3 regions of the Lactobacillus sp. C449L genome follow, and region 1 is predicted to be linked to each of the others. Evidence: predicted binding sites of a transcription regulator. Region 1 holds the regulator's gene; each other region holds the start of a gene.
What was found. The regulator HrcA, encoded in region 1, represses chaperone genes, less so after heat shock. The targets are predictions, from matches to a motif close to TTAGCACTCNNNNNNNNNGAGTGCTAA.

Region 1 (3,288 bases):
ATATTGTAAAATCATTGCTGAAATTTCTTGAGGAGTATAGGCTTTGTCACCTATCTTAACTTTATAATCAGCTTCACCCATATGACGCTTAATTGAAGAAATTGTGTTTGGATTAGTAATTGCTTGTCTTTTTGCAACTTCACCAACTTGAATTTCACCATCTTTAAAGGCAACTACAGATGGAGTGGTACGATTCCCTTCTGGGTTAGTAATAATCTTTGGTTCTTTTCCTTCAAGAACGGCAACTGCAGAGTTAGTAGTTCCGAGGTCAATACCGATAACTTTTGACATTAATAATCTTCCTTTCAATTACTGTGCAACAACAACCATTGCTGGTCTTAATGTACGGTCTTTATATAAATATCCTTTTTGTAATACTTGAACAACATGGTCTTTTTGTTCATCAGTTTCAGCTTCAACTGTTTGAACAGCTTGGTGTAAATTAGGATCAAATTTGGCACCTTCAGCGTCAATTTCGCTAATGCCATGATCTTTCATCGCTTTAACTAGAGCATCTAGAGTCATTTGAACTCCCTTTTTAAGCTGTCTTGAAGCATCATCATCAACTTCAGTGTCTAAAGCTCGTTCTAAATTGTCCATAGCTGGTAGAACATCTTTAGCTAGTGATTGCGATTCATACTTTATTAGTTGGGCACGTTCATTATTATAGCGGTTTTGCATATTCTGTATTTCCGCTTGACTACGTAAAAACTTATCTTCCAAGTTTTTCTTTTCTTCTTGTGCCTTTAATAATTCTTCCTTGATTTGTTTCTCAGGGGATTTTTTTTCGTCAGCCATAGTGTCTACTTTAGCTTTTTTACTCGACTTAGATTTTTCTTCAGTCTGTTCTTTATTAAGATCTTTTTCGCTAATATATTTATCCTTACTCACGGCTAACCTCCTTTACTTAAATCTACCATAATATTCGAGTAACTTTTTAGCCAATTCGTTTCTGAAATACTCTAAAAGGCTAATTACTTGCGAATAAGGCATATTGTTAGGGCCAAGTAAAGCGATTACTCCTTTACCATGTGAGCCGACGCTGTACTCTGCCGTAAGCAGACTATAATCTTTTAACAAGTCATTTGACAATTCTGAACCCAGACTAACCCGAATTGGATACTTGCCACCCTGAGAAGTCGCAGTTTCATCCAAAATACTAGAAATCAGATCATTATGGTCAATCAGTTCGTATAATGAGCGCAAACTAGATGCATCGGCTAAAGACGTGTTATTAAGCAAATTAATTTGCCCATCAACATACATCTGTTCACTAGCAGCATCATTAATAACATCTTCTACTAGATCAATTAACTCCGTTGCATGATTATTAGTGAGTCTCTTCCCCAACGTACTATTGAGCAAGGATGGAGTGACTTCATCTAAAGTCTTTCCAACTAACTCATCATTAATCATCCGCACAGCTTTCTCGATTTCATCACCATATACATTATACGGCAAACTATAAACCTGATTATGTACATTGCCGTCACTGGTAACTAAAATTGCCATAATCTGACGACTAAACAGTGGTACAATTCGAAAACCAGTAATAGTTAGAGCACTACTTTCAGGACCTTCGGCAAAAGCTGTATAATTGGTTAAATCAGATAAAATTTTTGCAGCTTCTTGAACAATCTCATTAACTTGATGAAAAGGTTGATCCAACTGACTTCCAATTTTTTCATAAACAGAAGATGGAATCTGCAAAGGTTCAAGCAAGTTATCAAGATAATAACGATAACCTTCAGTTGATGGTACTCGCCCACTCGAAAGGTGTGTTTTTTCAAGCAAACCTTTATCTTCCAAAACAGCCATTTCATTGCGAATAGTTGCACTCGAAACCTTGATTGGCAGTTGATTCATGACAGTCTTAGAACCGACCGGATCGTGTGTCTGCGTAAAATCGTTAATAATTGTTTTTAAAATTAATTCTTGACGTTCGGTCAACATAAACATCGCCCTCACTTTTAGCACTCATACTTCTTCGGTGCTAACAATTATTATGATACTAGCTTTTAGCAGAATGTCAAGCTGAGTGCTAAAAAAATTGTAAATAAATTTAATTGCTGAGTTTTAGCCTTTTTCAGCAAAATATTTCTTTATTTCCAATTCATCTTGTTCCATCTGCTTTTTCAGATCTTTTAAGTTGTCGAACTTAATTTCACCACGGGTATATTTGTACCAAGCAATGACCATATCTTTATCGTATGCTTCTTCATCAAAACCAAACAGATTAGATTCAATAAAGATTTTTTTACTATCATGAATCGTTACATTATAACCGACGCTTGTCATTGACTCGTACCATTGACCATCAATTTTGGTTTTGGTAGCATAAACTCCTACTTTAGGAATAACTTTACTTCCTGTCCATACTAGATTAGCAGTTGGAAATCCAAGCTTATGACCATTCCTGAGTCCATGACCGATAGTTCCTGACATTACATATGGTTCACCAAGCAATTCTTCAGCAAGACCCATATTACCCGCAGTTATCGCTTTTTTGATCTCAGTTGAACCAATTTTTTGCCCCTCATATGATTGCTTGGGAACGTCAACAATCTTGAATCTGTTTTTAGCAAATTTAGGGAAATTAGCCATATTAGCAATATCTCTAGGACCGTATGTATAGTCAAAACCAGCGACAACTGTATCTGCTTTCAACTTCACAATAATATTATCGACAAATTCTTGAGCCGCTAGTTTACGAAATTGATTATTGAAGTGCATCACCACTAAAAAATCAACTCCAAGTTTCTCCATCTTATAAGCTTTTTCAGCTAAATTATCAATATAAGTTACATCAGTATTTTGATAAACTTCTTTTGGATGGCGATCAAAAGTCATTACCACTAAGGGAAGATGCTTTTCAACCGACTTATCCTTCGCTATTCTAATTAAATGTTGATGTCCGCGATGGACACCATCGAAAAAGCCCAAAACTAAAATAATTCTAGTTTGGAATACCTCTTTTTTAATTGGATAAGTTAAATGGATAATTTGCACAATAAAACCTTCATTCCACCTATTCGTTTTGCAACAACATTAAAAATGGTCGGTAAACGGCATTATCTTTCTGGTATATTGCCTTAATGCTATTATTGTACCGTAACGCAATGCTTTTTGCATCCGTTTTCAAAACGATTGAATTGCCATTTTTAACCTTTAACCATTGTCCTTGATTTAAGTTAACTTGATCATAGTCTTTAAAAAAGGTATCAATGGGTTGAACTAATTCGTTTGCTTTTGCTGGATTATTGATAATCTCGTCTAGCTTGACTGCTT
Region 2 (3,288 bases), 430 kb from region 1:
TTCTTAGATAGTTCATTGAATTCAATTACATCGTCTAAGCGATTTAAAAATTCTGGCTTGAAAAATTGATTCATTGACGCTCTGGCGGAATCTGGTTTCTCAGTAGAATTTTCAGCGGTGAAACCAACGCTAGTTTCTTTAATTCCTTGACCAGCATTTGAAGTCATAATAATGATTGTATCCTTAAAAGAAACGGTTCTACCTTGTGAATCGGTTAAACGACCGTCATCCAAAATTTGTAAGAATAAGTTCATTACTGAAGGATCAGCTTTTTCAATTTCGTCAAGTAAAATTAAACTGTACGGGTTACGCCGAACCTGTTCGGTTAACTGTCCAGCTTCTTCGTAGCCAACGTAGCCAGGTGCCGAGCCAATTAATTTTGAAACTGAATAAGACTCCATATATTCTGACATGTCAATCCGAATTAGCGCTTCCTCAGACCCAAACATTTGCTTAGCAAGTTGTTTAGCAAGTTCAGTTTTACCTACACCAGTAGGCCCAATAAAGAGGAATGAACCAATCGGCCGACCAGATTTGTTAAAACCGATTCGATTGCGCCGAATTGCGCGTGCCACTTTGTCAACGGCCTTATCCTGACCAATTACATGGGCTTTTAAGTTAGTTGCTAAATTTTGCAATTGATTTTCTTCTTGCTTTTGCAAGTCACCAACCGGAATCCCAGTTTTTTCTTCAACAATCTTGTTCATAATTTTGCTAGTAATCGTTGGTGACTTGTCAGGATCTACTTTTTGATCCTTCATCTGGCTATACTTCTCAATTTGATCGCGATAATATGCGGCTTTTTCATAGTCTTCGTTTTTCAAAGATTCTTGTTTTAACTGTTGTGCAGCGTCAATTCGTTCTTTTACCTTTTCTTTATCAACGTAAGGTATAGTTAAGTTCATGCGCGATCCAGCTTCATCTAATAAGTCAATTGCCTTATCGGGTAAAAATCTATCTTGAATGTAGCGCTCAGATAACTCAGCTGCAGCTTTAATTGCGTCGTCAGTATAGTGGACATGGTGGTAATCTTCATAGCGCTTTTGAATACCTTTTAAAATCTGAATTGTTTCAGCTATTGAAGGCTCTTTTACGTCAACTGGTTGGAAACGACGTGCTAATGCGGAATCTTTTTCAATTTCGCGGTACTCATTTAAAGTAGTAGCACCGACTAATTGCAGATCTCCACGGGCAAGAGCTGGTTTAATGATATTTCCAGCGTCCATACCACCTTCAGCATTACCAGCCCCGACAATTTCGTGAATTTCATCGATGAACAGGATAATATCATTATGGTCTTGTAATTCTTTAATTAATTGCTGCATACGTTGTTCAAATTGTCCCCGGATGCCAGTTCCTTGCACAAGTGAAACGACATTTAGTGAAACAATGCGCTTATCTTGTAATTTCGCAGGTACCGATCCGTCAACAATCTGTTGAGCAAGTCCTTCTACAACTGCAGTTTTACCTACACCAGCTTCACCAATTAAAACTGGATTATTTTTAGTTCTTCTATTTAAAATTTCGATTACTCGAGCAATTTCTTTATCGCGTCCAATAACCGGATCAATTTTGCCTTTTCGAGCTAGAGCAGTCAAATCGGTTCCATATTGATCAAGTAGGGAGCGGTTATTGCCACCGCCATTAGGTGTGCCATTGCCACCATTCATACCAGGGTCATTTGGATTGCCGTTCATTCCGTTATTTCCGTTGAAACTAAAGAAATCACCGAGATCACCGAAGGGTCCGTTGTTTTCATTATTCATATTAATATTTCCTTGTTGCTTAAGTTCTTGATAGCATTGTTGACATAAATTAATTTCGCGGCTTTGCCCATTAACCTTTGCGTACAGGTGAATAGAAGCAGGTCGCTTTTGACAGTTTTGACAAAGCATTATTTTACCGCCTTTCTTTTCAATGATTAAATTATATAATTAGCACTCGCAATATGCAAGTGCTAAAACTGAAAAAACTTATTTTTTGTAAGAACCAAATATGCTAAAATTGACCTTGGCAAAAAGCCGGAATTTGCTAAGAACAATGCAGGTTAGTGTATTTAGGAAACGGTGGTATATTTGGATTATCAAGAAATTCTCAAGCAGTTGGCAAATGGAGAATTAGATCATTATGAAGTTGAGCCAGATAAAGCATTTGACTTCCAAGCTGCCTTGAGATCTTTTGGCAAACGACAGAACATAACTGGTAAAGCTCTACGTGGTGGAAAAATAGTTTACAGTCAGTCAAAGTCAGAACTTTAATGATGTAAACTGTTACATTTTTGTTGTCTATTTCACAAAAAAATGATAGTCTAAATACACGAATAGGTATTTATTACCGGTTTGATTTTTTCAATTCAAAGGAGATATTTTATAATGGAAAAACGCGATTTTCATGTTATTGCAGAAACAGGTATTCATGCTCGTCCAGCTACTTTATTAGTACAAGCAGCTTCAAAGTTTGGTTCAGACATCAACTTGGAGTACAACGGCAAGTCAGTTAACCTGAAGTCAATCATGGGTGTTATGTCACTCGGTGTTGGTAAAAATGCTGATGTTACTATTAGTGCTGATGGCGACGACGAAAAAGATGCAATCAACGCTATTTCTGAAACAATGAAAAAAGAGGGTTTGGCTGAATAATGACCAAGACATTAAAAGGAATTGCTGCAAGTGATGGTATTGCTGTAGCTCCAGCCTACCTCTTGGTTGAACCGGATCTTTCGTTTTCAAAAACTACTGTGAGTGATGTTGAAAGTGAATTGGCTCGCTATAAAAAAGCAGTTTCAGTTTCAATCGCTGAAGTTGAACAAATTCGTGATAGCGCGAAGAAGAGTTTAGGTGAAGACGAAGCTCAAGTTTTTGAAGCTCACTTGATGATTTTAAATGATCCAGAATTCACTGGGGCCATTGAAAACGAAATCAAGGAACAAAAGATTAATAGTGAAGCTGCGCTTGATGAAACTTCTCAAAAATTTATTGAGATTTTTGAAGGTATGACTGATAACGCATATATGCAACAACGTGCTGCTGATGTTCGCGATGTTTCAAAGCGAATCATGGCTCACTTGTTAGGTAAGGAATTACCTAATCCGGCAGCCATTGACCGCGAGGTTATTGTTGTTGCTCACGACTTGACGCCAAGTGACACTGCGCAATTAAACAAGAAATTCGTTAAGGGCTTTGTTACTGATATCGGTGGACGAACTGCCCACTCTGCAATTATGGCGCGTTCGCTTGAACTGCCAGCTGTTGTTGGTACTGAATCAATAACTCAAGACGTTGAAAGCGG
Region 3 (3,288 bases), on a different contig from region 1:
CAAAATTAAGCTGTACGGTTGATGACGCACTTTTTCCGTCAATTGACCGCCTTCACCATAGCCAACATAGCCTGGTGCAGAACCAATTAACTTGTTAACCGCCATTTGATCCTGGTATTCAGACATATCCAGCCTAATTAAGTGATCTTCACCGCCAAATAATTGAATTGCTAGCTGTTTAGCCAACTCAGTTTTACCGACTCCAGTAGGACCCGTGAGTAAAAATGAACCAGTTGGACGATTATTGTCTTTGAAAACTTGCTTACGGGCAATCGCATCCGTAATAACATCAATTGCATGATCTTGATCAATAACTGCCTTCTTCAGCTTTTCAGCTAAATCAAGGTTCTTTTGACTCTCACTTGCATGCAACTCACTCATTGGAATTTTGGTCTTAGCTTCGATTAAAGCGTAAATATCTTGATCTGTTACTCGTGGAGTAGCCGCATCATCAACATGCTCTGCCTTATCACGAAGCTCTGCAATTTTCTTCTTTAAATCACTAGCTTTGGTATAGTCTTCATTTTTAGCTGCTTCTGCTTTTTCATGCTCTAAGTTCTGGATTCGCTTTTGCAAAGTAGCTTCATCACTTGGAATTGAGTCAAGACCCTTCTTAGCACCAGCTTCATCCATTAAGTCAATCGCCTTATCTGGTAAATAACGACCCTGAATATATCTTTGAGACAATTCAACAGCTAAACGTAGTGCGCTATCGCTGTATTTAACGTGGTGATAGTCCTCGTACTTCTTTTTAAGACCTTCCAAAATCTTAATTGTTACTTCAGTTGAAGGCTCAGGAACTTGAACTGGTTGGAACCGACGAGCTAAAGCAGCATCGTTTTCAATTTTACGGTATTCACTAGTAGTTGTTGCCCCAATTAGGTTCAAGTCACCACTAGCTAAGGCTGGCTTTAAAATGTTAGCAGCATCGCCACTATTGTTTTCAGAATCTGTTGAACCAGCACCAACAATGTTGTGAATTTCATCAATGAACAAGATAATATTAGGATTCTGCTTTGCTTCATCGATTACTTTCTTCAGGCGCTCTTCAAAACTACCACGAAGACTAGAACCGGCAACCATATCGTTAATGTTAACCGCAATAATATGCTTGTCTTTCATCTTGTCAGGAACATCGCCTTGGGCAATCTTTTGCGCTAGACCTTCAACAATTGCCGTTTTACCAACACCCGCAGGTCCAACTAAAACCGGATTGTTCTTTTTTCTTCTGCTTAAAATTTCAATTACTTCTTGAATTTGTTCGTCACGTCCAATTACTGGATCGTATTTATTGTTTTTAGCTTGTTCAACTAGGTCTACACCTATTGGTTTTTCCTTCTTAGGCTGACCATTCATTTGACCATTTTGTTGAATATCTTGTGGAGAAATGTTCATGCTCGAATAATGAACTGGAATCGAGCCACTATTATCATTATTAAAGAAAGAACTGTTTAGTTCGTTAAAAAGATTATCAAATTCGTTGTCAAAATATGCCATACATATACACCCCTTATTAGGTAAATTTTCAGTAATTAGCACTCGAACAAGTCGACTGCTAATTCCTTACATCTATTATTGTAGCAGGTTATCCACAGAATGCAACATTTTTGTTTAACTTTTCCACATTTATTTCCAAAACTTGTGAATTTGCCTTTATCTATTTAAAAAGCCTTGCTGCTGCAGCGTTTTTAGCTTCAACAACAAGGCTTAATTGTTCTTATTTTTGATATAAATTAAAGTGCTCGCATAAATATTTAGCGGTTAAACTCGTGCTCTTTTGAGAAATATCCACAGGTAAACCACAAGCAGTAATTCTTCCGCCTTGTTTGCCACCACGTGGTCCCATATCAATCATATAATCGCTGTTTGCCATAATATCTAAATCATGGGTGATGGCAATAATCGTTGCTTTTTGATTAAGCAACTTTTGAAAGACCTGCAGCAATGTCCTAACATCGTATGGATGCAATCCCACGGTTGGCTCATCAAAGACGAATAAACTACCGCTTTGCTGACGGTGAATATGACTAGTTAACTTCAGCCGCTGTGCCTCGCCACCAGAAAGTGCTGGCGTTGATTCACCCAGATGCAAATAACCCAGTCCCATATCATGTAGAGTTGTGATTGTTTTTTCAATTTTTGGTTGATCAGAAAACAAGTTTTGCTTTAGCGTATCGTCTACTGAATGATCTAGTACATCTGCAATACTTAAATTGTGCCACTTAACCTTTAACACACTCTGATTAAATCGCCGACCTCCACAAACTGAGCATGTCTCTACCATGTCAGGCAAATACTGTATATCAAGGGAAATAACTCCCGTGCCTCCACACGCAGGACAAGCACCCTCTTTATTATTATAAGAAAAATGAGAAGCTCGATACTTCAGCTTCTTAGCTAAAGGCCGACTGGCATATAGCTTACGCAAATTGTCCATGATATCAGTATAAGTTGCTACCGTTGAGCGCTGATTTTTGCCAACAGGTGCAGAGTCAACACTAATTACATTTTTGATTCCACTGTTAGACAAGTCTTTTACCCAATCAGGACCTGCTGTTCCATCTTTTTGTGCTTTTAATGCCGGCACTAGTGAATCGAGAATCAGTGTAGTTTTACCAGCACCCGAAAAACCAGTAATGGCTGTCAAACGGCCAATTGGAATTTCAGAATGAACATTTTGCAAGTTAAACCGCTTTGTTACTGTAAATGCGACTTTGCCTTCAGTAAAAATTTGCTTTTTTTGGGCACATGAACGCACGTAGAGAGATGCGTCCCCCTTTAAATATGGACCAATTAACGAGTTTTTATCCTGTTTTATCTCCTCTGGCGTACCTTGAGCAATTATTTTACCACCTTGCGAACCAGATCCTGGTCCAATTTCAACAATCCAGTCAGCTGCTCCAATAATAGCAGCTTCGTGATCAACAACTACTAGGGAGTTACCTTGATTGACCAGTTCGTGAAAAACGTCAATCAGGCCGGCAACATTATCAGGATGAAGACCAACCGAAGGTTCATCTAATACATAAAGCACCCCAGTCGTTTCCGTACGTAATGTCCGACCCAGCTGAATTCGCTGCAACTCGCCCGTAGACAAGGTATTGGCCTGGCGCGAAAGGCTCAAGTAATCTAATCCTAATTTTATCAGTGGCTTAACTTGGTGCATTAATTCTCCGGTAAGGTTTTCAGCTAAATTTTGCATGTCAGCTGGTAACCAGCGCAGAATCTCTTGCATATAACTATTCAATTCGCCCAAAGTTAGCTGCTCAGCCTCTACAATGTTTTTTC

Region 2: the regulator HrcA is predicted to act here: its motif matches at 1,935-1,961, upstream of AC2JF9_RS02705 (ATP-dependent Clp protease ATP-binding subunit).
Region 3: the regulator HrcA is predicted to act here: its motif matches at 1,533-1,559, upstream of AC2JF9_RS05095 (ATP-dependent Clp protease ATP-binding subunit).

Annotation. Positions count from the first base shown of each region.
Region 1 is NZ_JBWXGA010000001.1:144,753-148,040, reverse strand. Features, by position in the region: gene dnaK (molecular chaperone DnaK) at 1-291, opposite strand, end outside; gene grpE (nucleotide exchange factor GrpE) at 310-891, opposite strand; gene hrcA (heat-inducible transcriptional repressor HrcA) at 904-1,953, opposite strand; gene ribF (riboflavin biosynthesis protein RibF) at 2,077-3,009, opposite strand; gene truB (tRNA pseudouridine(55) synthase TruB) at 3,029-3,288, opposite strand, start outside.
Region 2 is NZ_JBWXGA010000001.1:570,673-573,960, reverse strand. Features, by position in the region: gene AC2JF9_RS02705 (ATP-dependent Clp protease ATP-binding subunit) at 1-1,895, opposite strand, end outside; gene ykzS (protein YkzS) at 2,067-2,258, shown strand; gene AC2JF9_RS02695 (phosphocarrier protein HPr) at 2,373-2,639, shown strand; gene ptsP (phosphoenolpyruvate--protein phosphotransferase) at 2,639-3,288, shown strand, end outside.
Region 3 is NZ_JBWXGA010000002.1:366,535-369,822, forward strand. Features, by position in the region: gene AC2JF9_RS05095 (ATP-dependent Clp protease ATP-binding subunit) at 1-1,497, opposite strand, end outside; gene AC2JF9_RS05100 (AAA family ATPase) at 1,718-3,288, opposite strand, start outside.